One region of the Mesorhizobium quangtriensis genome, then DNA from elsewhere that is predicted to be linked to it. Evidence: predicted binding sites of a transcription regulator. Region 1 holds the regulator's gene; each other region holds the start of a gene.
The links. The regulator PhoB, encoded in region 1, activates phosphate uptake and scavenging genes when phosphate is short. The targets are predictions, from matches to a motif close to TGTCATNNANCTGTCAT.
Positions count from the first base shown of each region.

Region 2: the regulator PhoB is predicted to act here: its motif matches at 5,781-5,797, upstream of olsB (l-ornithine N(alpha)-acyltransferase).
Region 3: the regulator PhoB is predicted to act here: its motif matches at 3,078-3,094, upstream of phnF (phosphonate metabolism transcriptional regulator PhnF).
Region 4: the regulator PhoB is predicted to act here: its motif matches at 3,091-3,107, upstream of ABMA32_RS14720 (PhnD/SsuA/transferrin family substrate-binding protein).

Region 1 is NZ_JBEBMF010000002.1:1,017,879-1,025,203, reverse strand. Features, by position in the region: gene pstC (phosphate ABC transporter permease subunit PstC) at 1-1,328, shown strand, start outside; gene pstA (phosphate ABC transporter permease PstA) at 1,331-2,716, shown strand; gene pstB (phosphate ABC transporter ATP-binding protein PstB) at 2,781-3,596, shown strand; gene phoU (phosphate signaling complex protein PhoU) at 3,643-4,350, shown strand; gene phoB (phosphate regulon transcriptional regulator PhoB) at 4,376-5,065, shown strand; gene ABMA32_RS13480 (ROK family protein) at 5,080-6,321, opposite strand; gene xylF (D-xylose ABC transporter substrate-binding protein) at 6,561-7,325, shown strand, end outside.
Region 2 is NZ_JBEBMF010000001.1:297,389-304,713, reverse strand. Features, by position in the region: gene ABMA32_RS01555 (caspase family protein) at 1-830, opposite strand, end outside; gene ABMA32_RS01550 (RsmD family RNA methyltransferase) at 939-1,994, shown strand; gene ABMA32_RS01545 (TrmH family RNA methyltransferase) at 1,991-2,848, shown strand; gene lspA (signal peptidase II) at 2,845-3,339, shown strand; gene ABMA32_RS01535 (PAS domain-containing hybrid sensor histidine kinase/response regulator) at 3,395-5,692, shown strand; gene olsB (l-ornithine N(alpha)-acyltransferase) at 5,894-6,730, shown strand; gene ABMA32_RS01525 (trimeric intracellular cation channel family protein) at 6,753-7,325, opposite strand, start outside.
Region 3 is NZ_JBEBMF010000001.1:944,140-951,464, reverse strand. Features, by position in the region: gene ABMA32_RS04760 (Gfo/Idh/MocA family protein) at 1-1,027, shown strand, start outside; gene ABMA32_RS04755 (inositol monophosphatase family protein) at 1,037-1,888, opposite strand; gene ABMA32_RS04750 (hypothetical protein) at 1,988-2,197, opposite strand; gene phnF (phosphonate metabolism transcriptional regulator PhnF) at 2,332-3,063, opposite strand; gene phnG (phosphonate C-P lyase system protein PhnG) at 3,171-3,635, shown strand; gene phnH (phosphonate C-P lyase system protein PhnH) at 3,632-4,243, shown strand; gene ABMA32_RS04730 (carbon-phosphorus lyase complex subunit) at 4,247-5,350, shown strand; gene ABMA32_RS04725 (hypothetical protein) at 5,350-5,595, shown strand; gene ABMA32_RS04720 (alpha-D-ribose 1-methylphosphonate 5-phosphate C-P-lyase PhnJ) at 5,600-6,475, shown strand; gene phnK (phosphonate C-P lyase system protein PhnK) at 6,472-7,248, shown strand; gene phnL (phosphonate C-P lyase system protein PhnL) at 7,251-7,325, shown strand, end outside.
Region 4 is NZ_JBEBMF010000002.1:1,249,046-1,256,370, forward strand. Features, by position in the region: gene ABMA32_RS14705 (class I SAM-dependent methyltransferase) at 1-502, shown strand, start outside; gene phnE (phosphonate ABC transporter, permease protein PhnE) at 558-1,367, opposite strand; gene ABMA32_RS14715 (phosphonate ABC transporter ATP-binding protein) at 1,360-2,199, opposite strand; gene ABMA32_RS14720 (PhnD/SsuA/transferrin family substrate-binding protein) at 2,180-3,040, opposite strand; gene ABMA32_RS14725 (pyridoxamine 5'-phosphate oxidase family protein) at 3,175-3,795, opposite strand; gene ABMA32_RS14730 (septation protein A) at 3,810-4,460, opposite strand; gene ftsY (signal recognition particle-docking protein FtsY) at 4,464-5,825, opposite strand; gene mtaB (tRNA (N(6)-L-threonylcarbamoyladenosine(37)-C(2))-methylthiotransferase MtaB) at 5,831-7,138, opposite strand; gene dapF (diaminopimelate epimerase) at 7,138-7,325, opposite strand, start outside.

The DNA.
Region 1 (7,325 bases):
TGGGCTATCAGGTTGGCCTGACGCGGGGGCGTGCCGTCGCCGCGACGGCGCAGCGCACGATGCACTCGCGCCCCAACTACCACGGGCTGATGGTTGCGCTGTGGTGCGCGATCCCGGCCGTCGTGGTGCTGCTCGCCTGGGCGCTCTTCTCCGACAGCATTGCGCTCAGCCACGCACAGTCCTTCCTCCCGCCGGAGCTCGTTGCCGGTGACCCAGCCGCGCTACGCGATACGATGCGCCGCGTCGAGCAGATCGCCAGCGGCTTCGGCGTTGTCGGCGACGTGCAGCCATACGAGCTTGCCGCCGGCGAGGCCCTGCGTTCCTTCCGCATCACGAGTTTCTGGGCGATGATGGTCGCCGCCGCGCTGCTTGGCCTGCTTGGTCTCCTGTTTATGGCCCGCCGCATCGCGCCGAGGCTGAGGGCCCGCAATGAGTTCGAGGGTGCGGTGCGCATCCTTCTCATCGCCTGTTCCGGCGTGGCCATCCTCACTACGGTCGGCATCGTCGCCTCGCTCCTGTCCGAGGCGCTGCGCTTCTTTACATTTGTCAGCCCGATCGACTTCTTCTTCGGGACAGTCTGGAACCCCGGCTTCACCACAACGGGCGAGGCAGGTGGACAATACGGTCTGCTGCCGCTGCTCTGGGGCACGATCATGGTCAGCGCCATCGCCATGGCGGTGGCCATCCCGGTCGGCCTGCTGTCGGCGATCTACATGGCCGAGTATGCCGATCCGCGCGTCCGCGCCGTTGCCAAGCCCATCATCGAGATTCTCGCCGGCATCCCGTCGGTCATCTACGGCGTCTTCGCGCTGATCACGCTCGGGCCGCTGCTCAGCGACCTCGGCGCCCTCGTCGGCATCCAGATTCGCGCCACCAGTGCGCTGACGGCCGGCATCGCCATGGGCCTGATGATCGTCCCCTTCGTCTCGTCTCTCTCCGACGACATCATCACCCAGGTGCCGCGCGCCATGCGTGACGGCTCGCTCGGCATCGGCGCAACCAAATCCGAGACGATCCGCAAGGTCGTGCTCCCGGCAGCGCTTCCCGGCATCGTCGGTGCCTTCATGTTGGCGATCAGCAAGGCGTTCGGCGAGACCATGATCGTGGTGCTCGCGGCCGGTAACGCGCCTGTCCTGCGCTTCAACCCCTTTGACGCCATCTCGACGGTCACCGTCTCGATCGTCAACCAGCTCACCGGCGACACCAACTTTGCCAGCCCGCAGGCACTGGTCGCCTTCGCACTTGGCCTGACGCTCTTCGTCATGACGCTGATCCTCAACGTCATCGCCCTCTACGTCGTCCGCAAGTATCGGGAGCAGTACGAATAGCCATGGCAAACGTGGATACAGCCTCGATGATACCCGGCCGCACACCCGGCGTGGAAAGCAACCAGGACCGGCTCGCCCGCATCCAGAAGGGACTGCGCCGCCGCCGCGCCGCCGAAATGCGCTTTCGCGCCTACGGCGCAGGCGCCGTGGCGCTTGCCGTCGGTTTCGTCATCTTCCTTTTCGGCTCGATCCTGATCCAAGGCATTCCAGCCTTCTGGCAGCCAGCGGCCAACCTGAAGGTCACCTTCGATCCTGCCCTCATCAAGGTCGATCCCAAGCCCGTGCAGCAGCCGGGCCAGTCCGAAGCTGAGTTCCGCCGCGCCACGCTCGACTGGGAGCGCGCCGTGACGATGGTCAACTGGAATCGCGTCATCGAGAACGCGGTGCGCGAGGCCGCGCCCAATGTCGAATTCACCGCGAAGGACGTGCAGGCCTTCGTGTCGCCCAACCAGCGCTTCGTGCTGCGTGACATGTTCGTCAGGGATCCGGGCTTGTTCGGCCAGACGGTCGAAGTCGAGCTACTGCTTTCGGCCAATGTCGACAACTGGCTAAAGGGCAACATCGACCGCTCGCTCGCGGACGACCGCCAGCAGCTTTCGCCCGGCGCGCGCGCTCTGGCCGACACGCTCTATGCGGACGGCACAGTGCGCATGATCTTCTCCTACGTGTTGTTCACCAACGCGGACTCGCGCGCCGCTCCGGCCGAGGCCGGTCTGCTTGGCGCCTTCATCGGTTCGCTCTACATGATGCTGATCGTGATTATCCTCGCGGTGCCGATCGGTGTCGCCGCTGCGATCTACCTCGAGGAATTCGCGCCGAAGAACAAGCTCACCGACCTGATCGAGGTCAACATCAACAATCTCGCTGCGGTGCCTTCGATCGTGTTCGGTCTGCTCGGAGCGGCGGTCTTCATCGGTTATTTCCGTATGCCGCTGTCTGCTCCGGTTGTCGGCGGTCTGGTGCTGGTCCTGATGACGCTGCCCACGATCATCATCGCCACGCGCAATGCGCTCAAGGCGGTGTCGCCGTCGATCCGGCAGGCCGCACTCGGCCTTGGCGCATCGAAGACGCAGATGGTGTTTCATCACGTCCTGCCAATCACCTATCCGGGCATCATGACCGCCACCATCATCGGCGTGGCGCAGGCCATCGGCGAGACCGCGCCGCTGCTGCTGATCGGCATGAACGCCTTTGTCGCCACCCTACCGGCCACGCCGCTCGACCAGTCGACCGCGTTGCCGGTTCAGATCTTCCTCTGGGAAGGCAACGAGAACCGCAACTTCTTCGAGCCGCGCACCGCCGCGGCCATCATCATCCTTCTGGCCGTCATGCTCATCCTGAACGCGGCTGCGATCTACCTGCGCTCGCGCTTCGAGCGGCGGCAGTAGGACCATGGAGAACCCGACAATGACAGCGATGACCGCAACCGAAGTCGAGGCCGCAGTGGCGCGCATGCAGCCGGCGCAGTCCGGAGCCTTCTCCACCGTCCGTACGCCGGATGCGCATCCGCGCCCGGTCCGCGTGAAAGCGGAAGACGTGCGCGTCTTCTACGGACCCAAGCAGGCGCTCTTCAATGTCTCGATCGACATTCCCGAAAAGGCGGTAACCGCGTTCATCGGCCCGTCGGGCTGCGGAAAGTCGACCTTCCTGCGCTGCATCAACCGCATGAACGACACGATCGAAGGCGCACGCATCGAAGGCAAGATTTCCCTCGACGGCAACGACCTCTACGATCCGAAACTCGACGTGGTGGAACTGCGCGCCCGCATCGGGATGGTTTTCCAGAAGCCGAACCCGTTCCCGAAGACGATCTTCGAGAACGTCGCCTATGGCCCGCGCATCCACGGCCTGGCGCGCAACAAGACCGATCTCGAGGAGATCGTGGTGACCAGCCTCAAGAAGGCGTCGCTGTTCGAGGAAGTGAAGGATCGCCTGCACGAAGTCGGCACCGGCCTTTCCGGCGGCCAGCAGCAGCGGCTGTGCATCGCGCGCACCATCGCGGTGTCGCCGGAAGTGATCCTGATGGACGAGCCTTGCTCGGCCCTCGACCCGATCGCCACGGCCAAGGTCGAGGAACTGATCGACGAGCTCAGGGAGAACTACACGATCGTGATCGTGACGCACTCCATGCAGCAGGCCGCGCGCGTTTCGCAGCGTACCGCGTTCTTCCATCTCGGCGTGCTGGTCGAGGAAGGCCCGACCGACCTGATCTTCACCAGCCCGAACGAGAAGCGCACCCAGGACTACATCACCGGCCGCTTCGGCTGAGCCGAACCGTCGTCGCAGAACACCCGGAACCCGAAAGGCTCCTCCCATGGGCGAACACACCGTTACCTCCTTCGACGAGGAACTCGACCACATCCAGCGGCTGGTTCGCGATATGAGCGACCTCGCTGGCTCGATGGTCGGCGATGCGATCCGCGCGCTTTTGGCTTCCGACAATGCGCTGGCGCAGCGCGTTATCTCCGACGACGTCATCATGGACGCCCGCCAGCGTGAGCTCGACGACCGCTCGATCGCGTTGATCGCGAAGCGCCAGCCCATGGCGCAGGATTTGCGCGCAGTGGTCGGCGCCATCCGCATGGCCGGCGACCTCGAACGGATTGGCGATCTCGCCAAAAACGTTGCCAAGCGGGTCAGTGCCGTCGGCCATGGCGCGACGCCGCGCAACCTCGCCTATGGCATCGAGGACATGTCGCAACTGGTGCTGGATCAGGTTCGCCGCGTCATAGATCGTTATGCCGACCGCGACGCGGAAGGCCTGCGCGCGCTACGCGCCGACGACGAGAAGGTCGACGTGAAATACACGGCGGTCTTCCGCGAGTTGCTGACCTACATGATGGAAGACCCGCGCAACATCACGGCGTGCACACATCTGCTGTTCTGCGCCAAGAATCTGGAGCGGATCGGCGACCATGTGACGAACATCGCCGAAAATGCATACTATGTGGTGACGGGCGAACAGTTGCCGGTCAATCGCCCTAAGATTGACGAGACGCAGCTCTCGGCTCTGGCGGAATAAGGCCCGGACGGCAGGAGATCGACGGATGATTGCGCCGAAGATCATGGTGGTGGAAGACGAGGAGCCGCTCGGCGTGCTCCTGCGCTACAACCTCGAAGCCGAAGGCTATCAGGTCGAGATCGTTACGCGCGGCGACGAGGCCGAGGTCAGGTTGCAGGAACATGTGCCCGACCTCCTCGTGCTCGACTGGATGATCCCCGGCATTTCCGGAATCGAACTTTGCCGTAGGCTGCGTATGCGTCCCGAAACGCAGCGCCTGCCGGTCATCATGCTGACCGCGCGCGGCGAGGAGAGCGACCGCGTGCGCGGCCTTTCCACCGGCGCGGATGACTATCTGGTCAAGCCTTTCTCGACGCCCGAATTCATGGCGCGCGTGCGGGCGCTGCTGCGCCGCGCCAAGCCGGAAGTGCTCTCGTCCGTCCTCAAGGTCGGCGACATCATGCTCGATCGTGAGGCGCACCGCGTCTATCGCAAGAAGAATGAGATCCGGCTCGGCCCGACCGAGTTCCGCCTGCTCGAATTCATGATGCGCCATCCCGGCCGTGTCTTCTCGCGCAGCCAATTGCTCGACAATGTCTGGGGCGAGACGATCTATATCGACGAGCGCACCGTGGACGTGCACGTCGGCCGCCTGCGCAAGGCCGTCAACACCGGCCGCATGCCCGACGTGATCCGCACGATCCGCGGCGCGGGTTACGCGATCCGCGAGGACTGATCGTAAGGTCCTGCCTATGCGATGTCCGCTTGCAGAAGCGGGGACGCGGGATAGCCATCGGCAAAGATCTCCTGGTCGACATAGGTCAGCGCGCGCATGGCGCAGCCCTGCCTGATCAGCGGCAACTCGTCCGGGATCGTGTCGAACGCGATCGCGTCCGAGTGCTGGCCCCCTGCCGTTTCGGCGATCGCTGCGCGGATTGCCGGCTCCAGCAGGTCGAAGGCCGCAGCACCAGCGCCGACGAAGGCGATCGGAGCCGGGTCGATCAGCGCGAACAGGCTGCCGATGCCGTAGCCGATCGCCGTGCCTGCCTTGCGATAGGCTTCGCGTTCCGGCCCCTCGGCCGCGCGTGCCCGCTCGGCCAGTTGCTTCATGTCCTCGGGCTGTACGCCGTCTTCCGGTGTCGAGAGTTCGCTCTTGCCCTGCGCGTTGCGCCAGATCGCGTAGTCGCCAGCATAGGCTTCGATGCACCCGCGGCGGCCGCAACGGCAGAGCGCCCCGTCCGGACGGTGGATAACGTGACCGAACTCGCCTCCGGAAGATCGCGTTCCGGTGAAAAGGTTTCCTTTCAGCACCAACCCCATGCCGATACCGTGCGACAGCAGGATGGCGATGAAATCGGCGCGGTAGCGCGCCGGATCGCGCCAGCGAAGCGCCACCGCCATCATGTTGCAGTCGTTCTCGACTGTCGTCGGTATGCCGAGCTTGCGCTCCAGTATCTCGGCGAAGGGTACATCCTTGTGAGGCGTTATCGGTGACCAGAGCATGGTGCGCGCGTCTGCGTCGGTGATGCCCTGTATGGCGAGCACGATGCGCAGGGGGCGGGCGCGTCCCTCCATCCCGGCCGTCAGCCGGCAAAGCATCGCCACCAGTTCGGCAATCAGGTCGTCGCGCGAGATCGTCGCCGTCGCCAGCGTGCGGCTTTCCTCGGCGATGAGACCTCCCGAATAATTGATCGTCGCCGCTGACAGCTCGTTCAGCGACAGCACGGCGACGATGACCGTCGCGGCTTCGGGATTGAGCGACAGGCCCACCTGCGGCCTGCCGCGGCGGGCGTTGGCATGTTCGCCGGCCTTTGCCTCCGCCAGGATTCCTTCGTCGATCAGATCGGCTGAAATGGCAGATATGGTGGAATGGCTAAGCCTGGTAGTAGAGGCAATTTCGGTGCGCGACGGCTGGCCGGCGCGTCGCACGGCCGCGATCACAAGCCCGCGATTGCGACGCCGCAGATCGTCATGGCGTATTCCAGCCGTCATTTGCCTGTACTCCTCCCGGCTCGCCCGATGATCGCCTGGGCCGCCGAACTATTCCCGGCAAAGCAGACATCGAGCCAGTTTGCCAAGCTCCTTCCGCCGTTCCCCAACTTGGCCTGGCGCCTCCCGAATCGATATTGACAGAAAGTGGCCGATACGCCACTATTTTTTCGAGGCTCGAAAAAAGTCTTCGGGCTGAAACTGAGTGTCACTGTGCGCCCGAGGGCGCAGGGAGGATTGTCATGAAAAAGTTTACCACCGCCATTCTGGCGGGTGTCGCCATGTCGTTTGTGCTGTCCGGCGCTGCGCATGCCGCAGGCAAGGTCATCGGCGTTTCCTGGTCGAATTTCCAGGAAGAGCGCTGGAAGACCGACGAGGCAGCCATCAAGGCCGCGGTCGAAGCCGCTGGCAACACCTACATCTCGGCGGACGCCCAGTCGTCACCGACGAAGCAGCTCACCGACGTCGAGAGCCTTATCAGCCAGGGCGCCAACGCGCTCATCATCCTGTCGCAGGACGCTTCCGCGATCGGCCCGGCCGTCCAGAAGGCTCTCGACGAGGGTATTCCGGTTCTCGGCTACGACCGCCTGATCGAGAACAGCAACGTCTTCTACCTGACCTTCGACAACAAGGAAGTCGGTCGCCTGCAGGCCGCTGCCGTGTTCAAGATGAAGCCCGAGGGCAACTACGCCTTCATCAAGGGTTCGTCGGCTGATCCCAACGCCGACTTCCTGTTCTCCGGACAGGTCGAGGTGCTCAAGGAAGCCATGGACGCCGGCAAGATCAAGAATGTCGGGGAAGCCTATACGGATGGCTGGCTGCCGGCCAACGCGCAGCGCAACATGGAGCAGATCCTGACCGCGAACGACAACAAGATAGACGCCGTCGTCGCTTCCAATGACGGCACCGCCGGTGGCGTTGTCGCGGCGCTTGAGGCACAGGGTCTTGCCGGCACGGTTCCGGTCTCCGGCCAGGACGGCGACAAGGCCGCGCTCAACCGCATCGCA
Region 2 (7,325 bases), on a different contig from region 1:
GGTGTCTCCAGGATCGGCATGAACTTGCGCGTGAAGATCGAATTGGGATCGGGGTCCGCATCGCTGAGGCGGTCGAGGGCCTTTTCGCCTATACCGGCGGAATAGATGACGAAGACACCCTTGTTCGGTGTGATGGGAGCAAGCCCCCGGAGGCTCGCCGCGCTCCTCGTGCCATCGCGCGCGAACGGATCGTCGCGGCAAGCGTCGAGCACGACCAGCGCCAACTGGACGCCGCGAGCGGCGAGCGTCTGCACCACCTCGTTGGCGTCGATGCCCTCGCGCCTGATCTTGCGCTCGTCGTCCGGGTCGACCTCGGGCATGTCGACCGGCAGCAGGTAGTTGGCGCCGTCCACCGCGATGCCGTGCCCGGAATAATAGAACACCGCGACGTCGCCTTCCTGCAGCGTTTCGTAGAACGCCTCTAGCGCGTCATCAAAGTCATCGCGCCCCAGGTTCTTCTGCGTGGTCACCTGGAAGCCGAGCTGCTTCAGCGCGGCACTTACAGAGGTCGCATCGCCGACTGCCTTGAAGAGCTTCGAGATCGCCTCGTAGTCATCATTGCCGACCACAAAGGCATGGCGCTTTCCCGAGGAAGCGGTCACGCTCGCAACCGAGGGAAGCTTTGCCAGTTCCGCCTTCATGGTTTCGAAGGCGGCGAGCCTTTCGACGCGTTCCAGTTCGGCGGCCTGCGCCTCTTCCTCGACGGCCTTCTGCTGCTCGGCCTGTTCCTTCTCGCCAAGCACCACCACGCCCGCGCCAGCTGGCGAGATCGCAAACTGCAATCCGGCCAACACCAGCCATGCGAACAGCGCTGGAGAAAATCTTGCCACCAAACCCATCGCTCCAAGGTAGCCGAGCGCGCCGGGGCGGGCAACCGAACTTGCTCATGCCGGCCCGCTATGGCAGAAGCGCGGCAGTCCGATCCGGAGCCTGACAGGTTGAAACACTCGCGCGACAAGCGCCGCGACGACCGACCGCGCCCAAGCGCCTCGCCGCCGCGCGCTCATGCCGGGCAGCGCCCTGCGGAGAAGCTGGCGAAGGCTCCGAGTGAACCGTCGCAGACCGTGGCGGAACATCTTCCCCGCCGTCCCGGTACCTTGCCGGCGGAAAAACTGCCGCTCATCCTCGAAGTCGCGCCGAACGCCGACTATGCCCTGCTCGACAGCGGCGACGGCGAGAAGCTGGAACAGTATGGCCCTTATCGCATCGTTCGCCCCGAGGGGCAGGCGATCTGGCGGCGAGCGCTGCCCGAAAACGACTGGAACCGCGTTGACGCGATCTTCACGGGCGACACCGACGAGGAGGGCATGGGCCGCTGGCGCTTCCCGAAAACGCCGCTCGGCGAGACATGGCCGATGAAGCATGACGGCATCCACTATCTCGGCCGCTTCACGTCCTTTCGCCATGTCGGCGTGTTTCCGGAGCAGGCGTCGCACTGGGACCACATGGCTGGCCTGATCGAACGCGCCAAGCGTCCCGTGAAGGTGCTGAACCTTTTCGGCTATACCGGTCTGGCGTCGCTGGTCGCCGCGCGCGTCGGGGCGGAAGTGACCCATGTCGACGCCTCGAAGAAGGCGATCGGCTGGGCGCGCGAGAACCAGGAGATGGCCGGTCTCGGCCAAAAGCCGATCCGCTGGATCTGCGAGGATGCCATGAAGTTCGCCGAGCGCGAGGCCCGGCGCGGCAGCCACTACGACATCATCCTCTTCGACCCGCCCGCCTATGGCAGGGGGCCGAAGGGTGAGGTCTGGCAATTGTTCGAGGACCTGCCGAAGCTGACGGACCTTTGCCGGCAAATCCTGACGCCGAAACCGCTCGCCGTCGTGCTCACCGCCTATTCGATCCGCTCGTCTTTCTTCGCTATACACGCGCTGATGCGCGACAGTTTAGCTGGCATGGGCGGAACGGTGGAATCGGGCGAGCTCATCATCCGCGAAAAGGCCGCCGGCCGCGCGCTTTCGACGTCGCTTTTTTCGCGGTGGCTCGCCATATGAGTGGGCAACGCGCGGGCGGCGCGCCGGGACAGGTGAAGGAGGTCACGAGCCTCGCCAACCCCATCGTCAAGGACATCAAGGCGCTGTCGCTGAAGAAGTTCCGCGACGAACAGCAAGCCTTCATGGCCGAGGGACTGAAACTCGTCATCGACGCGCTCGATCTCGGCTGGTCGATCAAGACGCTCGTATTCGCCAAGAACGCGCGTGGCAATGCGGCCGTCGAGAAGGTCGCAGCCCGCACCGTCGCAGCGGGCGGCACCGTCCTCGAAGTAACGGAGAAGGTTCTCACCGCCATCACCCGCCGTGATAATCCTCAGGCGGTCGTCGGCATCTTTGCGCAACGTCTTGCGCAGTTGAAAGACATCCGCCCCGCAGCCGGCGACGTCTGGGTGGCGCTCGACCGCGTACGCGACCCCGGAAATCTCGGCACGGTCATCCGCACGGCCGACGCCGTTGGCGCGAAGGGCCTCATCCTGGTCGGCGACACCACCGATCCGTTCTCGCTCGAAACCGTGCGCGCGACCATGGGGTCCATCTTCGCCGTGCCCGTCGCGAAGGCTTCTCAGGATGCGTTCCTGGCTTGGCGGAAAGGTTTTCATGGGATCGTGGCCGGAACCCATCTGAAGGGCGCTGTCGACTATCGTTCCGTCGATTTTCGCGGCAAGCCGGTCGTGCTCCTGATGGGCAATGAACAGCAGGGCCTGACCGACGAGCTTGCGACGGCCTGCGACAGGCTGTTGCGCATCCCGCAGGCGGGACGCGCGGATTCGCTCAACCTTGCGGTTGCGACCGGCGTGATGCTGTTCGAGGTGCGCCGCCATGCCCTGACGCTCGACCACGAGGCGCGATCTTGAGAACACTCCCCTTCTACGTAGCCCTTGTCGCTGGCCTCGTCGCGCTCGACCAGTGGATCAAGTATCTGGTCGAGACGCGCCTGGTGCTTCAGGAGATGGTCGAGGTGCTGCCTTTCCTGGCGCTCTACCGCACCTACAATACCGGCGTCGCCTTCTCGATGTTCTCGTCCTTCAACGACACGCTGCTGGTCGTGGTGTCGCTCGCTGTAATCGTCTTCGTGCTCTATCTCGCCAGCCGCTCCACCCCGGAACAATGGTTCGCGAGGCTCGGCTTTGCGCTGATTATCGGCGGCGCCATCGGCAACTTGATCGACCGGGTCGTTTATGGTCACGTCATCGACTACATCTATTTCCACACGCCGGTCTGGTCGTTCGCGGTCTTCAATCTCGCCGACGTTTTCATCACGATCGGCGCGATCATCGTGCTGCTGGAGGAGTTCCTCGGCTGGCGGCGGCAGCGGACCGGCAGCGAATCCGGCATAGATCGCTAAAATGCAAACTATCGACCGAAAGCTTCTCTAATCTGTATCTGCCATAGACGGCGGCATGGTCGCAGGTGCAGGACAGGTTGAGAAAGCGAGCGTGAAAGGTCAGGTTGCGGGTGCATCCGCGAGCCTGTCAGCACGCACGCATGTCAACGCGCCGCCGCTGGCCCCCGACCTGCCCGAGCGGACGCCGCGACCGATCTCCTTCGCCACCGTCGTCGCCATTGTCCTGATGGCCGGTGTCGCGCGCCTGATCGGCGCGCCCAATTTCTTTGTGGTTGCGCTCGCCGTCGTCGGGCTCGCCTGCCTTTTCGTCGTGGCGCGGGCCGTCCGCGCGGAACGCAGGGCGAGGGCTGTGCTCGCCGAAAACGCCGCGCGCAGCCGCGCCGAGGTCGAGACGCTCGCCGACCGCATGTGGGAGCTGCAGGAAAGCGAGGAACGCTTCCGGGGCCTGATCGACGCGCTGGGGGACCTTGTCGTGCACCGCGACCGCGAGGGCGGCATCGTCTATGCCAACAAGGTCTTTGCCGAACTCGTTGGCATCGACCAGCGTGACCTCGTCGGCCAGACGCTTACCCAGCTCGGCGTCGATGTCGGCATCGTGCCCGACGCAGCCTTCGCCAATGGCGAATGCCTTAGTTCGACGGACGTCGCGGTCCGCTCGCACAACGGCACCCGCTGGTTCTCCTGGATCGAGCTTTCCGTGCGCGACGAGACCGGCAATCACGTCTCCCACCGGGCCATCGCGCGCGACATCACCTCGCGCAAACGCGCCGAGACGGCGCTGATCAACGCGCGCGAGCGCGCCGAGTATGCGAGCCAGGCGAAATCGCGCTTCCTGGCAACCGTCAGCCACGAAATCCGTACGCCGATGAACGGCATCATGGGCATGGCCAAGCTGCTGGCCGATACAGAACTGTCGCCCGAACAGCAGACCTATGTCGGCGCGGTCTCGACCTCGGCCTCAGCCCTGCTGGCCCTTATCGAGGACCTGCTCGACTTCACCAAGATCGAGGCCGGCCGATTCGATGCCGAGCCGCAGCCGATGTCGCCGCGCGAGATCGCCGACAACGTCATCGAACTGCTCGCCGCCAAGGCCTTCGCCAAGGACATCGGGCTTGGATGCCATGTCGCGCCTGACGTTCCGCAGATGATCACATCCGACCCGGGCCGCATTCGGCAGGTCCTGCTCAACCTGCTCGGCAATGCGATCAAGTTCACCGACGCCGGCGGCGTGCTGCTGACGATTACGAAAACCGGCGACGAGGGTGCGACCAGGCTCCGCTTTTCCGTCGCGGACACCGGACCGGGGCTCCGGCCGGAAGATACCGAACGCATCTTCGAGGAATTCGAGCAGGCCGACGGCTCCTCGACCAGAACGCATGGCGGTGCCGGCCTCGGGCTGGCCATATCGAAGCGTCTCGTCGGTTCGATGGGCGGAACGATATCGCTGACCAGCCAGCCGGGAAAGGGATCGGATTTCTTCTTTGAAATCCCGGCCACGGAAGCGACGGACGGCCCGCAGATGCACGGTCCGGTTCTCACCGGGCGCAAGGTCGTCATTCTCTCCATGAACGCCGTCGAGGCCGAGGCCATTGCCATGACCGTCCGTGCCCATGGCGGGGCGGTAGAGATTGCCTCGACCGTCGCGCAGGCGGCGGCGCACGCCGAAGGCTGCACGTCGCTGCTGGTCGATGCGGCGATCGAGAAGGGCGACGGCCGCGTGCTTGGCCGGTTGCGCCAGGCCGGCTTCGCGACCGCCGATGCGGTCACGATGATTGCCCCGACCGACCGTGGGCTATTGGGCGAATTCCGCGCCAACGGCTACTCGACCTTCCTGGCACGCCCGGTGCGCGGCGAAACTCTGTTGAAGGTGCTTCTGGCCGCCCTGAACGTCCCGCAGCCCGTGATCAGGCCTGTCATTGGGCAGCCGCTGGTCGTCGGCGTGCCGCGCGCCAACAATCGCCTGCCGGGGCTCGCCATCCTCGTGGCCGAGGACAACGACATCAACGCGATGCTGGCGCGGGCGACGCTTCTCAAGGCGGGACACCGGGTCGATATCGTGGGCAACGGAAAGGCGGCGGTGGAAGCCGTAACCGGCAGCGGGCGCAAGCGCCGCTACGACCTGGTGCTCATGGACCTCCATATGCCGGTCATGGACGGCCTCGACGCCATTGCTGCGATCCGCCGCTACGAGGAAGAGGTCGGGCTGCCGCCGGTGCCGATCATGGTTCTGTCCGCAGACAGCCAGGAAAAGACGCGCCACGCCGTGCTTGCCCATGGCGCCAGCGGCTTCGTCACCAAGCCGCTCGATCCGGAAGCGCTGGTGCGCACCGTGGAAGAACGCGCGGCGGCGTAGATCGCAGACGCGAAGTCCTCGCCATCCTCAGCCGGCTCAGCATCTGCCAACCCGGCAAAGCATTGCCGGCCTCCTTCGATCACGCTACTGTCACAAGCCTGTTGCAGTTCGTGCGTATCCCGCCGAGAGGAATGGCTCGAAGGAGAATCACCCGTGCAGGCAACTTTGCCGGATCCTGCCGCTCGTCCCGCCGTGCTGCCAATGCCCGCCCTCGACTTTGCGAGCAAACCCAGGCTGGACGTCCCGCTCGGGCGTCTCGGATCTCTCGAGGTCCGCCTCGCCCGCAACCCCGCTGAGATCGCTGCCGCGCAGGAGGTCAGGTACCGCGTGTTCTACGACGAACTCGGAGCCCGGCAGGACGGGTTCGACGGCATCGAAGGTCGCGACGCCGATCGCTTCGACGACGTGTGTGACCACCTGCTCGTCTTCGATAGCTCCCTGCCCGGCCCGGATCATCGCCGCATTGTTGGTACCTACCGCCTGCTTCGGCAGGAAGTCGCCGCGGACGCGGGCGGCTTCTATTCGCAGGACGAGTTCGACCTGACCAAGCTCATGGCGCGTCATTCGGAACTGCGCTTCGTTGAGCTCGGTCGCTCCTGCGTGCTTCCTGAATATCGCGCCAAGCGGACGATCGAGGTGCTCTGGCAGGGTATCTGGTCCTATGTCAGCCATCATCGCATCGACGTGATGACCGGATGCGCCTCCTTCCAGGGCGCCGACCCCGCAATCCACGCCCAGTCCTTATCCTTTCTCGGCTACAATTGCCGCGCGGAACCGGAATGGGACGCGCGCGCCGTACCGGAGCGCTACCACCGGATGGATCTGGTCGCGCAGGATGCGCTGGACCTGCGATCGGCGCTCTATGCACTGCCGCCTCTGATCAAGGGCTACCTGCGCATCGGTGCGAGGATCGGCGACGGCTGTGTCGTCGATCATCAGTTCGATACTGTCGATGTGCTGATCGTCCTGCCGGTCAAGGCGATCGACGCGCGCTACATCAACTATTACACCTGCGAAGCAGCCCGGGCCGCAGCCTGATCTGCAAAGCGCCCGGTCCCCGTCAGGGAATGTCTTCCGGACGCCTGCCCGGACGACCCTTGTAGGTCGGGAACGACCAGCCGAAGCGCAGCGCCCCACCCCGGATGGCGAAGGCTATCGAGAACGCCAGGACCGAGGACACCGCTTCATGCAGGCCGGTGAGATCGGCAGCGGTAAAGACCGCAGCCGCAGCCAGAGCGGCGGTCACGTAGATTTCCGGCCGCAGCAGCACCGAAGGTTCGCCGGCCAGCAGGTCGCGCAGGATGCCGCCCAATGTCGCCGTCAGCATGCCCATGACGATGGCGACGACCGGCGAACCGGTGGCGGCCAGGCCCTTGTAGGCTCCCAGCGCCGCGTACGCCGACATGCCGACCGCATCGAGCCACAGAAGCCACCGGTAGCGCGATTCCAGCCTGTGCGCGGTGAAGAAGACGAGGATGCCCACCGCCGCGCAGACCAGCACATAGGTATGATCCACGACCCAGAAGACGGGCACGTCGAGAATGACGTCCCGGACCGTGCCGCCACCGATGCCGGTGACCCCGGCGAGGAACAGGAACCCGATGATGTCGAGCTGCTTGCGCGAGGCGGCCAG
Region 3 (7,325 bases), on a different contig from region 1:
CATACGGGTCGGGCTGGTCGGCTGCGGGTTCTACGCACAGAATCACCTCAATGCGTGGCGGGACCTGAAGCCAAACGGCGCGCTTCTCTCCGCTGTCTGCGACATGGACCCGGCCAAGGCGAAGGCCGCCGGCGAAACCTTCGGCGTTCCGTGGTTCACAGACGTTGCCGCCATGCTCGACGCCGTGCCGCTGGATGCCGTCGATATCGTCACACGGCAGGACACCCATCGCGCGATTGCCGAGGCCACCATCGCCCGCGGCATCGCCACCATCGTGCAAAAACCGTTCGCGCCGACATGGGAGGACGCTACGGCGATCGTCGACGCGGCAAGGAAGGCCGGCGTCTGGCTCGCCGTGCACGAGAACTTCCGCTACCAGGCGCCACTGCGCGCTGTCCGCGCCGTCATCGACAGCGGGGCGATCGGGGAGGCGAACTGGGCGCGCGTCGCATTCCGCACCGGGTTCGACGTCTACGCCACGCAGCCCTACTTCTATGAAGAGACGCGTTTCGCCATCGCCGATGTCGGCGTTCATGTGCTCGACGTCTCGCGCTTCCTGCTCGGCGATGTCGAGCGCATCTCCTGCGAGACCCAGCAACGGAATTCCAAGGTCAAGGGCGAGGACACTGCCACGATGCTGCTGAAACATCGGAGTGGCGCGGTGAGCATCGTCGAATGCACCTATGAGGCGCGCCGCGCCGACGATCCCTTCCCCGAGACGATGATGGAGATCGAAGGCTCGCGCGGCTCGATCATCGTGACAGCGAAGACGCAGATGAAGGTGACCAGCAACGGGCAGGCGACGACCAGCGATATCGGCACACCGTTGCTGTCGTGGACCTCGCACCCCTGGCATGTCAGCCAGGAAGGTGCGCTCGGAGCCTGCAGTCACTTCCTCGACTGCCTGCAGCGCGGCGTGCCGGCCGAGACGAGCGGCGAGGACAATCTGAAGACCTACGCGCTTGTCGATGCCGCCTATGTCGCGGCGGCGGAACACCGCGCCGTTACGCCTCTACGCTGGAAGTAGATGGCGGGTTCAGGACGCCGGTTTTTCGGGCAGTCCGAAAGTCTTTGCGCACAGCGCATAGATGTCGTCATAGACATCCGCGCCGCCGGCCACGATCACCGTGCCTTCCCTGAGCACGGTCTTCGGGTCCGGCGTGACGATCCGCCCGCCCGCTTCCTCGATCAGCAGCAGGCCGGCGATGCAGTCCCACGCGTTCATGTTGTTCTCGATGTAGCCAATCAACCTGCCCGCCGCGACATAGGCCAGGCAGAGCGCGCCGGACGCGTTGCGGTAGAAGACGCCGCCCTTCGCCAGCAGATCGGCGATCAGCACCGGCACGTCCTTTGTCTCACGGCGGCTGGAAAAGCCGATGCCCAGCGACCCGTCGCCGAGGCTCTTCGATTTTGTCGTGCGGATCGGCTTGCCGTTCAGCCATGCCCCGCCGCCCTTCTCGCCGTAGAAGGTTTCGCCGGTCGAGGGTTCGTGGATAGCGGCCGTCACCGTCACGCCGTCCTTCGCGCAGGCAATCGCCACACACCATGCCGGAATACCGCGCACGAAATTCGCGGTTCCGTCGATCGGGTCGATCACCCAGTCGTAACCGGTCGTGCCTGTCTTCGGCGCATGCTCCTCACCGACGATGCCGTCGTCGGGATAGGCCTTCGCCAGTTCGCGACGCACGAAAAGCTCGACCTCGCGATCGGCTTCCGAGACGAGGTCCTGATGCCCTTTGGCCTCGATGGTGAGGGAATCGAGTTTGCGGAAAAACTCCATGCCGAGCTTGCCCGCCCGCTCGGAGAGATCGCGCGCGAAGATCAGGCGTTCGCTGTGGCTGTTCATGATGTCGGCCGCCGTGCTGGAGAGGTTCTCGCGAGCGATCACCCGCGCGACGCCTTCATAGGCAATGACCGCGATTTAGAAAAGGGCACACAAGGCCTGCCGGATGTCCCAGCCGATCCAGCCCGTCTCGAAAACCCGGTTTTAGAACAGGCTGCTGTCGTGCGGACCCGACTTCTTTGCTGCGAGGTACATCAGGCTGAAGCTGGCGACCTTGCGGTCCCACCCGGCCTTCACGGCCAGATCGACCATGGCATCGAGGTGCGGCTTCAGCGCCTCGCGGCACTCAACCTCGTATTTCGAATGTTTGAGGGGGTTTTTGGGCTTGTCTACGACTGGTTCTTTGATGAGCATGGGATGCACTGCGACTGAGTGAACAATGCGCTTACCTAACGGCGGCGACTTCGCGGCGGTCAAGCGCAGCGAGCCAACTTGCCCGAACTCTCCACATCAAAGTTTCGAGGCGGGTGATTTATCTGCAACGTATCTCAACTGACCGAGAGCTCGACCAGATCGGCGGCGAAGCGCGTTTCGGAAAACTGGATCGGCCGCTCATCGGGATCGACATTCGTATAGACGGTGGCGATCACGATCGCACCCGGCGAAAGTCGGAGATCCGCGAGGTCCGCATCGCTTGCATGGCGCGCCGAGATCAGCGTCGAATGCCGAAAATAATCCTCGATCCCGAACGACCGCAGCGCGGCGGTGACGGAACCGCTTTGCGCATAGAGATTCTCTATCCCCGCGAACCGCGACGCCGGGAAAAAGCTCGTCGCGCGCGAGATAGGCCTGCCGTCCGCCTCGGACACCGTTTCCAGCCGCACGACCCTGTCGCCGTCTGAAAGCCCCAGCGCCTGCATTGTCCGTTGGTCCGCCACCTCGACCGAATCGGTCAGCAGGATCCCGCGCCGATCCCTCGTCTGGCCCTGCAGGCCTTCCGAAAACCGCGTGCGTGCGCCGATCGGATAGGCAAGCCTCTGCTTGCGCTCGATGAATGTGCCGCGCCCCTGCTCGGCCCGCAGCACGCCTTCCTGCACAAGCGCGGAAATCGCGCCGCGCACCGTGTGCCTGTTGACGCCGAAGCGTTCGGCAAGCGTCACTTCCGGCGGCAATTTTTCTGCGAATTCTCCCGACCCTATCGCCTGCCTTATCTGGTCGGCGATCTGCCGCCACAGCGAAATCCCGCTCCGCCTTTCGATCCGTCCGGCCGCTCCAGCCATCTTTTTCAACGTCCTGTCATGCGGCCGTCATCGACACGCGATAGCAATTGTGTATAATTTGTATGGTTGTCTATATCAATAGACAAATATACATTCGCGGGTGAGATATGGAAAGAAGGCGGGAACGCGAGGACAATCTGGCTCGCAAGGCGGCAATGTCAGCCTTTGCTGCCGCGTCCGGAGATGAATTGCGCGAACTGGCAAAGGCTTCCGGGCTGGTTCTGGACGCTACGCCTCTGCGCGGACCCGAGACAGGCCTCGTTACCGTGCGCGGCCGGATCGGTGGCGGCGGCGCACCGTTCAACACCGGCGAGGCGACCGTGACCCGCGCCACCGTCCAGCTTCCTTCCGGCCAGGTCGGTCATGCCTATGCGCTCGGCCGCGACCGGGAAAAGGTAAGACTCGCCGCCGTCCTCGACGCGGCCTGGTGCACACCGGAAACACGCGCGGCCGTCGAGCAGAAGATCGTCGCGCCGCTCGTCAGGATGCAGGCGGAACGCGACGCAAAGCGGCACGCCGAGACTGCCGCGACGAAGGTCGACTTCTTCACCATGGTGCGCGGGGAGGACTGAACATGCTTTCCGAACAGATCGTCGGCGGCTTCGCCAATCCGGTCTTCGACGCGCAGGCAACCTTTCGCGCCGTCATGGACGCGATGGCGCGGCCGGGAACGATCCAGCCCGCGAACGCCGGAACGCTGCCGCCGCAACCGCTGTCCTCTGTCGCAGCAGCCGTGGCGCTGACGCTTTGCGACCACGACACGCCGCTGTGGCTCGATCCGCCGCTTATGCAGCCACCGGCCGTCGCCAAATGGCTCGGCTTCCATTCCGGCGCGCCGCTGGTCGACAACCCGACCGACGCGCATTTCGCCCTCGTCTCCGACCCAGCCAGCCTCATCGCGCTCGAAAATTTCGCTCAGGGCACTCAGGAATATCCTGACCGATCGACCACGCTGATCCTGCAGGTCGCGAGCCTGTCCACCGGCGACAACCTGCTTCTCGAAGGTCCAGGCATCGAGCGGACGAGGCTGATCGCTCCCTCCCCGCTCCCCCGCCATTTCGTCGAGCAGTGGAAGCAGAACCGCGCGCGCTTCCCGCGCGGCGTCGACCTCATCCTCGCGGCACCCGACGGCATTGCCTGCCTGCCGCGCACGACGCGCATCCGCACAGTGGGGACCTGATCCATGTATGTTGCCGTAAAGGGCGGCGAAGCCGCCATCCGCAACGCCCACCGCTTGCTCGCCGACCGCAGGCGCGGCGACCGCAGCTTGCCGGCGCTTAGGCTCGACCAGATCGTGGAACAGCTCGGTCTCGGCGTCGACCGCGTCATGAGCGAGGGTTCGCTCTACGACCGCGAGCTTGCCGCACTTGCAATCGTGCAGGCGCGCGGCGACCTGATCGAAGCGATATTCCTCGTGCGCGCCTATCGTACCACCCTGCCCCGCTTCGGCTACACAAGGCCGATCGATACGTCGGCGATGCTGGCCGAAAGACGGGTGTCCGCGACCTACAAGGATCTGCCGGGTGGCCAGATGCTCGGTCCGACCTTCGACTACACGCATCGCCTGCTCGATCCGGAACTCGCGTCGGGCGGCGACGTAGCTGAGCCCGAGTTGCGCCATGCCGAACCCGAGGCGATGCCACGCGTTTCCGACATCCTTGGCGGCGAAGGCCTGATCGAGGAGGACGGCCCGCTACCTTCCGGCCATGTTACCGGCGACATCACACGCGAGCCGATGGAGTTTCCGCTCGACCGCGACAGCCGCCTGCAGGCGCTATCGCGCGGCGACGAGGGTTTTCTGCTGGCGCTCGCCTATTCGACTCAGCGCGGCTATGCGCGCAGCCATCCCTTCGTCGGCGAAATCCGCATCGGCGAGGTCGAGCTGGAACTCGACGTTCCGGAACTCGATTTTCCGGTCACGCTCGGACGCATCCGCGTCACCGAATGCCAGATGGTCAACCAGTTTCACGGCTCGGCGAAAATCCCGCCGCAGTTCACGCGAGGTTACGGCCTCGTCTTTGGCCAGAGCGAACGAAAGGCGATGGCCATGTCGCTCTGTGACCGGGCGCTGCGCGCGCGGGAATTGGGCGAAGACATCACCGCCGCCGCGCAGGACGAGGAATTCGTCATCTCGCATTCCGACAATGTGCAGGCGACCGGCTTCGTCGAGCACCTGAAGCTGCCGCACTATGTCGACTTCCAGGCCGAACTCGACCTCGTCCGCCGCATGCGCGCCGAGCACGACGCGGCGCGGGCAACTGACAATCACAAGGAGGCTGCGGAATAATGTCAGTCGCCGCCGCCACCACCGTCTGCGCCACCATTGCCAGCGTCACCGGCATCATGGCCCAGATGCGAAGCAATAATGCAGCCTTGAACCCCATGCTGCCGAGCCGCCCGGTAGTGACGACCGAATCGCTGAAAAAGAGGAAAATCGCGATGAAAACGAGGAGCGCCAAAAGAAGGCCTCCCAGAACCCAGTCCAGCATGATGCTCGATTCCTCGTTCGTAGCAGTTCGGTGGGAGGCTTAGAATAATGACCGACATCGCCACCTACAACTTCGCCTATCTGGACGAACAGACCAAGCGCATGATCCGGCGCGCGATCCTGAAGGGTATCGCGATTCCTGGCTATCAGGTTCCCTTCGCCAGCCGCGAGATGCCAATGCCCTATGGCTGGGGTACTGGCGGCGTTCAGGTGACAGCGGCCATCATCGGGCCTGATGACGTGCTCAAAGTCATCGACCAGGGCGCCGATGACACGACCAACGCCGTCTCGATCCGCAACTTCTTCCGCAAGGTTGCCGATGTCGAGACGACTACCGAAACCGCGAAAGCCACAATCATCCAGACGCGCCACCGCGTCCCCGAGCGGCCGCTGACGGAGGGCCAGACGCTCGTCTATCAGGTGCCGATCCCGGAGCCGCTGCGTTTCCTCGAGCCACGCGAGACCGAGACCCGCAAGATGCACGCGCTGGAGGAATACGGCCTCATGCACCTGAAGCTCTATGAGGACATCGCCAGGCACGGCCACATCGCCACCACCTACGCCTATCCGGTCAAGGTCGAGGGGCGATACGTCATGGACCCCTCGCCGACACCGAAATTCGACAATCCGAAGATGCACATGTCGCCGGCACTGCAGCTTTTCGGCGCGGGTCGCGAAAAGCGCATATACGCCATCCCGCCCTTCACCGAAGTCGTCAGCCTCGACTTCGAGGATCACCCATTCGAAGTGCAGAAGTTCGACAAGCCATGCGCGCTCTGCGGCGCTGAACAGGTCTATCTCGACGAGGTGGTCCTCGACGATCGCGGCGGGCGCATGTTCGTCTGCTCCGACACCGATCATTGCGAAACGCGGCAGGCCGAAGGCCATCGCGGAGAGTTAGCACCGAAGGAGGCTGCGGAATGACCGACGAACCTCTACTCCGCGTCGTCTCGCTGTCGAAATTCTACGGCGCACGCGTCGGCTGCGAGGACATCTCCTTCGAGCTTTTCCCGGGGGAGGTACTGGCGATCGTGGGCGAATCCGGTTCGGGCAAGACGACGCTCCTGAACTGCATCTCGACCCGCCTGACGCCGACCTCCGGCTGCGTGTCCTACCGCATGCGTGACGGCGCGTTCCGTGACCTCTACCGCATGAGCGAGGCGGAACGGCGTTTCCTGATGCGTACCGACTGGGGCTTCGTCCACCAGAACCCGGCCGACGGCCTGCGCATGACCGTCTCGGCCGGCGCCAATGTCGGCGAGCGCCTGATGGCGGTCGGCGACCGCCACTACGGCCGTATCCGCGAGACCGCGATCGACTGGCTCGGACGTGTCGAGATCGGCGAGGATCGCGTCGACGACGAGCCCCGCGCCTTCTCCGGCGGCATGCGCCAGCGCCTGCAGATCGCGCGTAATCTCGTCACCGGCCCGCGCCTCGTGTTCATGGATGAGCCGACCGGCGGCCTCGATGTCTCCGTGCAGGCTCGCCTGCTCGACCTGCTGCGCGGGCTGGTCAACGACCTCGGCCTCGCCGCCGTCGTCGTGACGCATGACCTTGCCGTCGCGCGGCTGCTGTCGCATCGCATGATGGTGATGAAGGACGGCCATGTCGTCGAGACCGGCCTCACCGACCGCGTGCTGGACGACCCGCGCGCGCCCTATACGCAGTTGCTCGTGTCTTCGATCTTGCAGGTGTAACCATGCCCACGCCCATCGTCGTTTCCGAAGTCGCCAAGAGCTTCACCATGCATCTGCGCGGCGGCATCCGGCTGCCG
Region 4 (7,325 bases), 230 kb from region 1:
TGGCGTCGGTCGTCATGCGCTTGCCCTGGCCCGCATGGGCTTCAACGTCGATGCGCTGGATGGCAGCGAGGTCGGCATCGCTCAACTGCGCAAGGACGCCGAGTCCGAGCGGCTGTCGGTGCGCACGCATCACGGCGTCATGACCGAGCTACCCTTCGCCGACGCCAGCTTCGACTATCTGCTCGCCTTCAACGTCATCTATCACGGCGACCCCGAAATCCTGGCCGCCACTATCGCCGAAATATCGCGCGTCCTGCGCCAAGGCGCCACGCTGCAGCTCACCATGCTATCCAAGCGCAACGTCAACTACGGCGTCGGCGAGGAGATCGCGCCGAACACCTTCGTCGTGAAGGACGCCAGCGACGACAAAGTCCATCCCCATTTCTATTGCAACGCGGGCGAACTCGTCGCTCTGCTGCCCGGTTTCGAGTTGAAGGGCCTCGTCGACCGCGAGCAGAAGCCGGGCCACTGGCACTGGCACGTGGTAGCCGAGAAGCTCTGAGAATCGGCATCGCACTTTAACACCTGAAGGCTGGCGAAGCCTTCAGGTGTTTGTTTCAGGCCAGCCGCGCCCGCAGCCGGTCGGTCGCCCATTCCATCGCCAGCACGACCACGAAGACCGCGATGATGATGGTGGACGCGTTGCGGTACTGGAAGAGGTCGAAGGCGACCTTCAGTTCCTGCCCGATGCCGCCGGCCCCCACGAGGCCGAGCACCACCGAGGCACGTACGGATTTCTCCAGCGCGAAAATCCCCGTATTGACCATCGACGGCAGCGCGTCGGGGATCACCGCTCCACACAATATACTGAAGCGGCTGGCGCCGATCGCTGTCAGCGCTTCCTGCGGCTCCCTGTCGGCATCCTCCATCGCCTCCGCGAAGAAGCGCCCGCAGAAGCCTATTGTGTCGACGATGATCGTCATCGTGCCGGCCACCGCACCGAGCCCGACCGAAGCGACGAAGACGAGTGCCCAGACGAGGTCGGGCACCGTGCGAAAGAATGAAACCAGCCCCTTGAAGAGAAAGGCGGTCATCGCGACCGGAGTGATGCCGCGTGCCGACATCCAGGCGATGGGCAGGCTGACCAGTATGCCGATCACAGTTCCGGCGATGGCGATCTGGAACGTCTCGATCAGCCGGAGCGTAATGCGCCAGAGGAATTCCGGATTCGTCTCCGGCGGCAGCATGCGGCCGACCAGCTTCACCATGCGCTCAGACCCGTTCAGCAGCCTTTCGGGCGATGGTGCGACATCACCGATCGACACGATGACGAGCGCCGCCGCAACGACGAGAAGCGTGAAGCGGAGCGCCGAAGCGCCCGCCAAGCGAGGCGGCGTCTCGTGCCGCGACGAAAGAATGTCAGCCACGGAAAACCGGCTCCAGATCGTGTGCCCTGAGATCGCGGCTCTCGGCATCGAGGAACACGCGTCCGCCCTTGAGAGCGATGACCCGCCGCGCATAGGAAAGCGCATGCTCCATGTCGTGCGACGTGAAGACGAGCGTGGTGCCGGTCGATTCCGCGATCTCGAGGAAGGTGCGCATGACATCGTGACCCGTAGCCGGATCGAGGCTCGCCGCCGGTTCGTCCGCGATCAGCAGACGCGGTTGGCGCACCAAGGCGCGCGCGATGGCCACTCGCTGTGCCTGCCCCCCCGACAGTCGGTCGGCACGCGACTGCGCCTTGTCGGCGAGGCGAACAGCCGAGAGCGCGCCCACAGCCCGGTCCCGCCATTCGGCGGGTGCGATCGCATGGTGCCATGCCCGCCAGCCGCCCGGCATGCCGAGCATGCCCTGGACGACATTCGTCAGCGCCGTCTGCCGGCGCACCAGCCCGTGATGCTGGAAGACGAAACCGATCTGCCGGCGGATCGCGGCCATGTGACTGCGCCCGGGCCGACGCTCGAACCGTTCGCCGAAGATGGTGACGCTGCCGGCATCGATGGCGTTCAGACCAACCAGCGTCTTCAGGAGCGTCGATTTTCCTGCACCGTTCGATCCGATCAGCGCAACTGTATCGCCTTCGCGAATAGTCAGGTCGATGCGGTCGAGGACGGGGGACGCGCCCGCGTAACGCTGGACGAGGTCGCGCGTCTCGATCAGCGCCGCCACCCGCGTGGGCGGCGGACACAGGCTTTCAATGACAGCCGAGGACCGCGATGCGGTCCCCGGCAGGTCGAGTTCAGTCACCGACGAAGGCATTGAAGCTGTCGACGCCGATGGTGCGGTACATGTCGCGGACGTAGTCGTAGTCAGCGTCCTTCACAGTGGTGATGAAGAAGCCGCCTTCGTACTTCTTGTTGTCGTCAGTGGTTTCGACAACGGACGCCATAAGGTCCTTGCCGTTGTTGACGAAGGCGTCGCGTACCTTCTGCACGACGGCGGCGTCCGCATCTGCGCGGGCGACGAGCACGTCGTTCGGCAGATCGCGGCCGCGCGCCAGCACGATGAACGCCGTCTCGGGATAGGCCTCACGGATGCTGGCAAGGTGACCGCGGTTCATGCCGACGGCGGCGATGTCGCCATTGATCATCGCTTCCACAGCGACGTTGCGGCTGATGATCTCAGGGGTGTAGTCGCTCTGCGGCAGACCAAGATCGGTCAGCACCTGCGCCGGGCCGAGATGCTGCGAGGTCGAGCCGACCGACCCGAAGGCCACCTTCTTGCCTTTGAGGGCGGCGACCGTTTTGATGGGGCCGTCGGCCAGCACGACAACCTGCGCATAGTACTCCGGGCGCTGCCATGCGGTGACGATCTCGGCGTTGGTGAGTTCCTTCATCACCACATATTCGGCCGGGCCGGTGAGGACCAGATCGACCTGGTCGGAGGTCAGCGCCTCGACGGCGGCGGTGCGCGAATTGACGGGGAAGAACTCGATCTCAAGGCCGGTGAGTTCCTGCAGCTCGTCGCGGAACGGACCGAATTCCTGGTGCAGCTTCTCCAACCCCTCGACGTCGGTCACGGCAAAGCGCACCTTGTCGGCGGCGGTGGCGGTCAAAGTCATCATCGCCAGCGCGGCAACCGCGCCAATCATCTTCAGCATTCGGAGTCCCTTCCTTGGATCACAGGTCGGGACTGGCTTAGCGCGGCCGGTTGACAGGCGGATGACGGTATCCGGCTAAGGATATGGGGCTGTGGACGACGTCCGGCGCGTTCCTTATCCGCGCGGGCGGTCGGTCACCACATGGACTTGGCGTAGGCGTCGTCCAGCCAGCGGTCTGTCTCAGCCGGCGTTTCTTCGAGCGAAAGCTGGTCGTGCAGGATCTGGCCGAGCGTCGGCATCGACTTGCGGTCGGGCCAGGCCTCCGGCTTCCACAAATCGGAGCGCATGAAAGCCTTGGCGCAATGCATGTAGGCGGCCTTCACGGTGACGACCACGACGCTGAGCGGCGGCTTGCCATCCACCGTCAGGCGCTCGCGCAAGCCGGCATCGACGGTGATCCTCGCCTCGCCGTTGACGCGCAGCGTCTCGTTCATGCCGGGGATAAGGAACAGCAGACCGACCGCAGGGTTGACGATAATATTCTCCAGCGTGTCGAGCCGGTTGTTTCCGGGTCGATCGGGAATGGCGATCGTGTTGTCATCGAGGATCGCGGCAAAACCGGGCTTGTCGCCTTTCGGCGTCACGTCTGCATTGCCCATGCCATCCGACGAGCCGATGAGGACGAAGGGACTGCGCGCAATAAAAGCCTTGCAGTGGCCGTCGAGCTTCTTCAGTTCCTTGCGGATTGAACCGGCATCGGGCTCCGGCGTCTTATAGACTGTGCGCAGCTCGTCATATGTCGCAATGAATTCCACCGGCCGTGTCCCCGCTAGCTCTTCTTGAACCTGTCATCGAGCGAATGGCGCATGATGAGCGGCATCTGGCTGAACGTAAAGACCAGCGTGATAGGCATCACCGCCCACACCTTGAACGCCACCCAGAAATCGGTCGAGAAATTGCGCCAGACGATCTCGTTGATAACAGCCAGAAACAGGAAGAAGAGGCCCCAGCGAAGCGTCAGCTTGCGCCATCCCTCCGCGTCCAAGCTGAAGGCCGAATCGAAGACGTAGCCGAGCAGCGACTTGCCGAAGAAGAGACCGCCAAGCAGGACAGCGCCGAACAGCGTGTTGATGATGGTCGGCTTCATCTTGATGAAGAGATCGTCCTGCAGATAGAGCGTCAGCCCGCCGAACACGAAGACCACAACGCCCGACACCAACGGCATGATCGGCAAGGTGCGCGTCAGCACCCAAGATACCGAAAGCGCAATCGCGGTCGCGATCATGAACAGGCCGGTCGCAATGAAGATCGGCCCGCCGAACTCGGCAAGGACAGGAAACCGTTCGCCAAGCCATTCGCCGCGCGCATTGGCGAAGAAGAACACCAGCAGCGGCCCAAGCTCCAGCGCCAGCTTCAGAAGCGGATTTATCTCCTTCTTCTTGGGGTCGCCGGGTTCGCGTTCGATCACGGAAGAATTCATGCGTCACGCCACTCCTGCGATCGCTTTGGCGAAATCGCTTGCGGAAAAAGGTTCGAGGTCGTCGACGCCTTCGCCGACACCGATGAAATAGACCGGCAGCTTGTGCTTGGCGGCGATGGCCACGAGGATGCCGCCCCGCGCCGTGCCGTCGAGCTTGGTCATGACGAGACCGCTGACGCCGGCGACATTGCGGAAGATTTCGACCTGGTTCATGGCGTTCTGCCCGGTCGTCGCATCGACAGTCTGCAGCACCGTATGCGGCGCGTCGGCATCATGCTTGCCGAGCACGCGCACGATCTTCTCGAGCTCGGCCATCAGCTCGACCTTGTTCTGCAACCGGCCGGCCGTGTCGATGATGAGGACGTCGGAGCCAGCCTCCTTTGCCTTTTCGTAGGCTTCGAAGGCAAGGCCGGCAGCGTCCGCGCCAAGCTTCGAAGACACGACCTGCGAGCCCGTGCGTTCGCCCCAGATTTTCAGCTGCTCGATCGCGGCGGCGCGGAAGGTGTCTCCGGCAGCAAGCGTGACCTTCAGACCGCCGGCGGTCAGCTTGGCCGCAAGCTTGCCGATGGTGGTCGTCTTGCCGGTGCCGTTGACGCCGACCACGAGGACGACATGTGGCTTATGCGAGAGATCGAGCTCCAGCGGCTTCGCCACAGGCGTCAGCACCTTCTCGACTTCGGAGGCCATGATGGTGCGCACGTCAGCGTCGGAGACATCGCGTCCATAGCGGCTTGCCGACAGCGCGTCGGTGATGCGCAGCGCCGTCTCCATGCCGAGATCGGCTCGGATCAGCACGTCCTCCAGATCCTGCAGCGTCTCCTCATCCAGCTTCTTCTTCGTGAAGACGCCGGCGATGTTGCCCGAAAGCTCACGCGAGGAACGGGCGAGACCGTGGCTTAGACGCTGGAACCACGAGGGCTTCGGCGCTTCCGTCGGAGCAACTGCAACGGGCTCGGCGGATTGACCGACAGTCTTGCCGACGATGACCTTCGCGCCGCCGGGGCGTGGCGGCTCGACGCCTGCAACAGGAAGAGCCGAGATAACCGTTTGCGAGGGAATCTCCGGCGGCGGCTCGATGGGCTGAAGGTCCGGCGCTTGCGGTATTTCTATTGGCGCGGGGTCGGATTCCGGGACCGGTTCGGCGGGCACCTCCGGCGGCGAGCTTGGCGGGACTTCAGCAGGCCGCGCGGGGGCAGGAGGCTGCGGCGTCTCTGGCGGAGCGGCGGGTGGCGTCTCGGGGGGCTGGCTCGGCGTCTCCCGTGGAACGGGGGGCGCTTCCGGCGGTGCAGCAGGTGTTTCCGGAGGCGGCGGCGGAACCGGGTCGCTACCGAAGGAAAAGACGCGTTTGAAGAAACCGGTGGCCATGGGTGTCAGGCAGCCCGTACCTGTTGGGTTGGGGCGGGCACGGCGACCAGTCGCTCGCCATCATGGCCGGTGACGATAGCCTCTACGATCTCACCCGGGCGGCCGGCGTCGAGCGCGGCCAGCGTAAAGCCTTCGGTACGGCCAAGTCCCTCGCGCTCGATCAGCACGGACTGGGCGGTTCCCACGACAGAGGCGAGATGCCGCTTGTAGGCCTTTTCGCCCACGGCACGCAGTCGCGCGGCGCGCTCCTTGACGACTTCGCGCCGCACCGGCGGCATGCGCGCGGCAGGCGTGCCTTCACGCGGCGAGAACGGAAAGACATGCAGGTGCGTCAGTCCGCATTCCTCGACGATCCCAAGCGAATTCTCGAACATCGCCTCCGTCTCGGTCGGAAAGCCGGCGATGATGTCCGCGCCAAAGACGATGTCTGGCCGCAGTGCGCGAACCTCGGCGCAGAAGCGAATGGAATCGTCGCGCAGATGGCGGCGCTTCATGCGCTTCAGGATCATGTTGTCGCCGGACTGGAGCGACAGGTGCAGATGCGGCATCAGCCGTTTCTCGGTGGCGATGACTTCCATCAGTTCCGCCTCCGCCTCGATGGAGTCGATCGAGGACAACCTTAGCCGGCGCACATCCGGCACCTGCCGCAGGATCGTCTTGACGAGTTTGCCGAGCTTCGGCGCTCCGGGCAGGTCGGCGCCGTAGCTGGTGAGATCGACGCCCGACAACACCACCTCGGCATAGCCATTGCCGGCCAGCCGCTTCACCTGCTCGACAACAGCGCCCATCGGCACCGAGCGCGAATTGCCCCGACCGTAGGGGATGATGCAGAAGGTGCAGCGATGGTCGCAGCCGTTCTGTACCTGCACGAAAGCACGGGCGCGGCCCTCGATGGCGTCGACCAGATGTCCAGCGGTTTCGCGCACCGAGAAGATGTCGTTGACGCGCGCCTTCTCGAAATCGTTGACGCCAAAGTCCGGCAGCGCGCGGTAGTTGTGGGCCTTCAGCTTCTCCTCGTTGCCGAGGACGAGATCGACCTCGTCCATGTCGGAGAAGGTCGCCGGCTCGGTCTGCGCGGCGCAGCCGGTGACGATGATGCGGGCGTTCGGGTTCTCGCGGCGCGCCTTGCGGATCGACTGCTTGGCCTGCCGGACGGCTTCCGCCGTTACGGCGCAGGTGTTGAAGATGACGGCGCCGTCCTGCAGTTCACCAAGTCCGGCGGCGGTCGCCTCGCGGCGCATGACTTCCGACTCATAGGTATTGAGCCGGCACCCAAAGGTGACGATGTCGATGCCGCGTGTCGAACCCGACATCAGGCGTCGCTTTCCGTATCACGCAGCCATGTGCCGATCGCGGGATCGAAGGTGCCGGAGAATTCCCACTCCGCCGGGCCGGTCATGACGACATGGTCGTCGCCGCGCCATTCGATTGTCAGCGTCCCACCCGACGGTACGGTGACCGCGACGTTCCGGCCCGTGCGGCCCGTGCGCGCTGCCGACA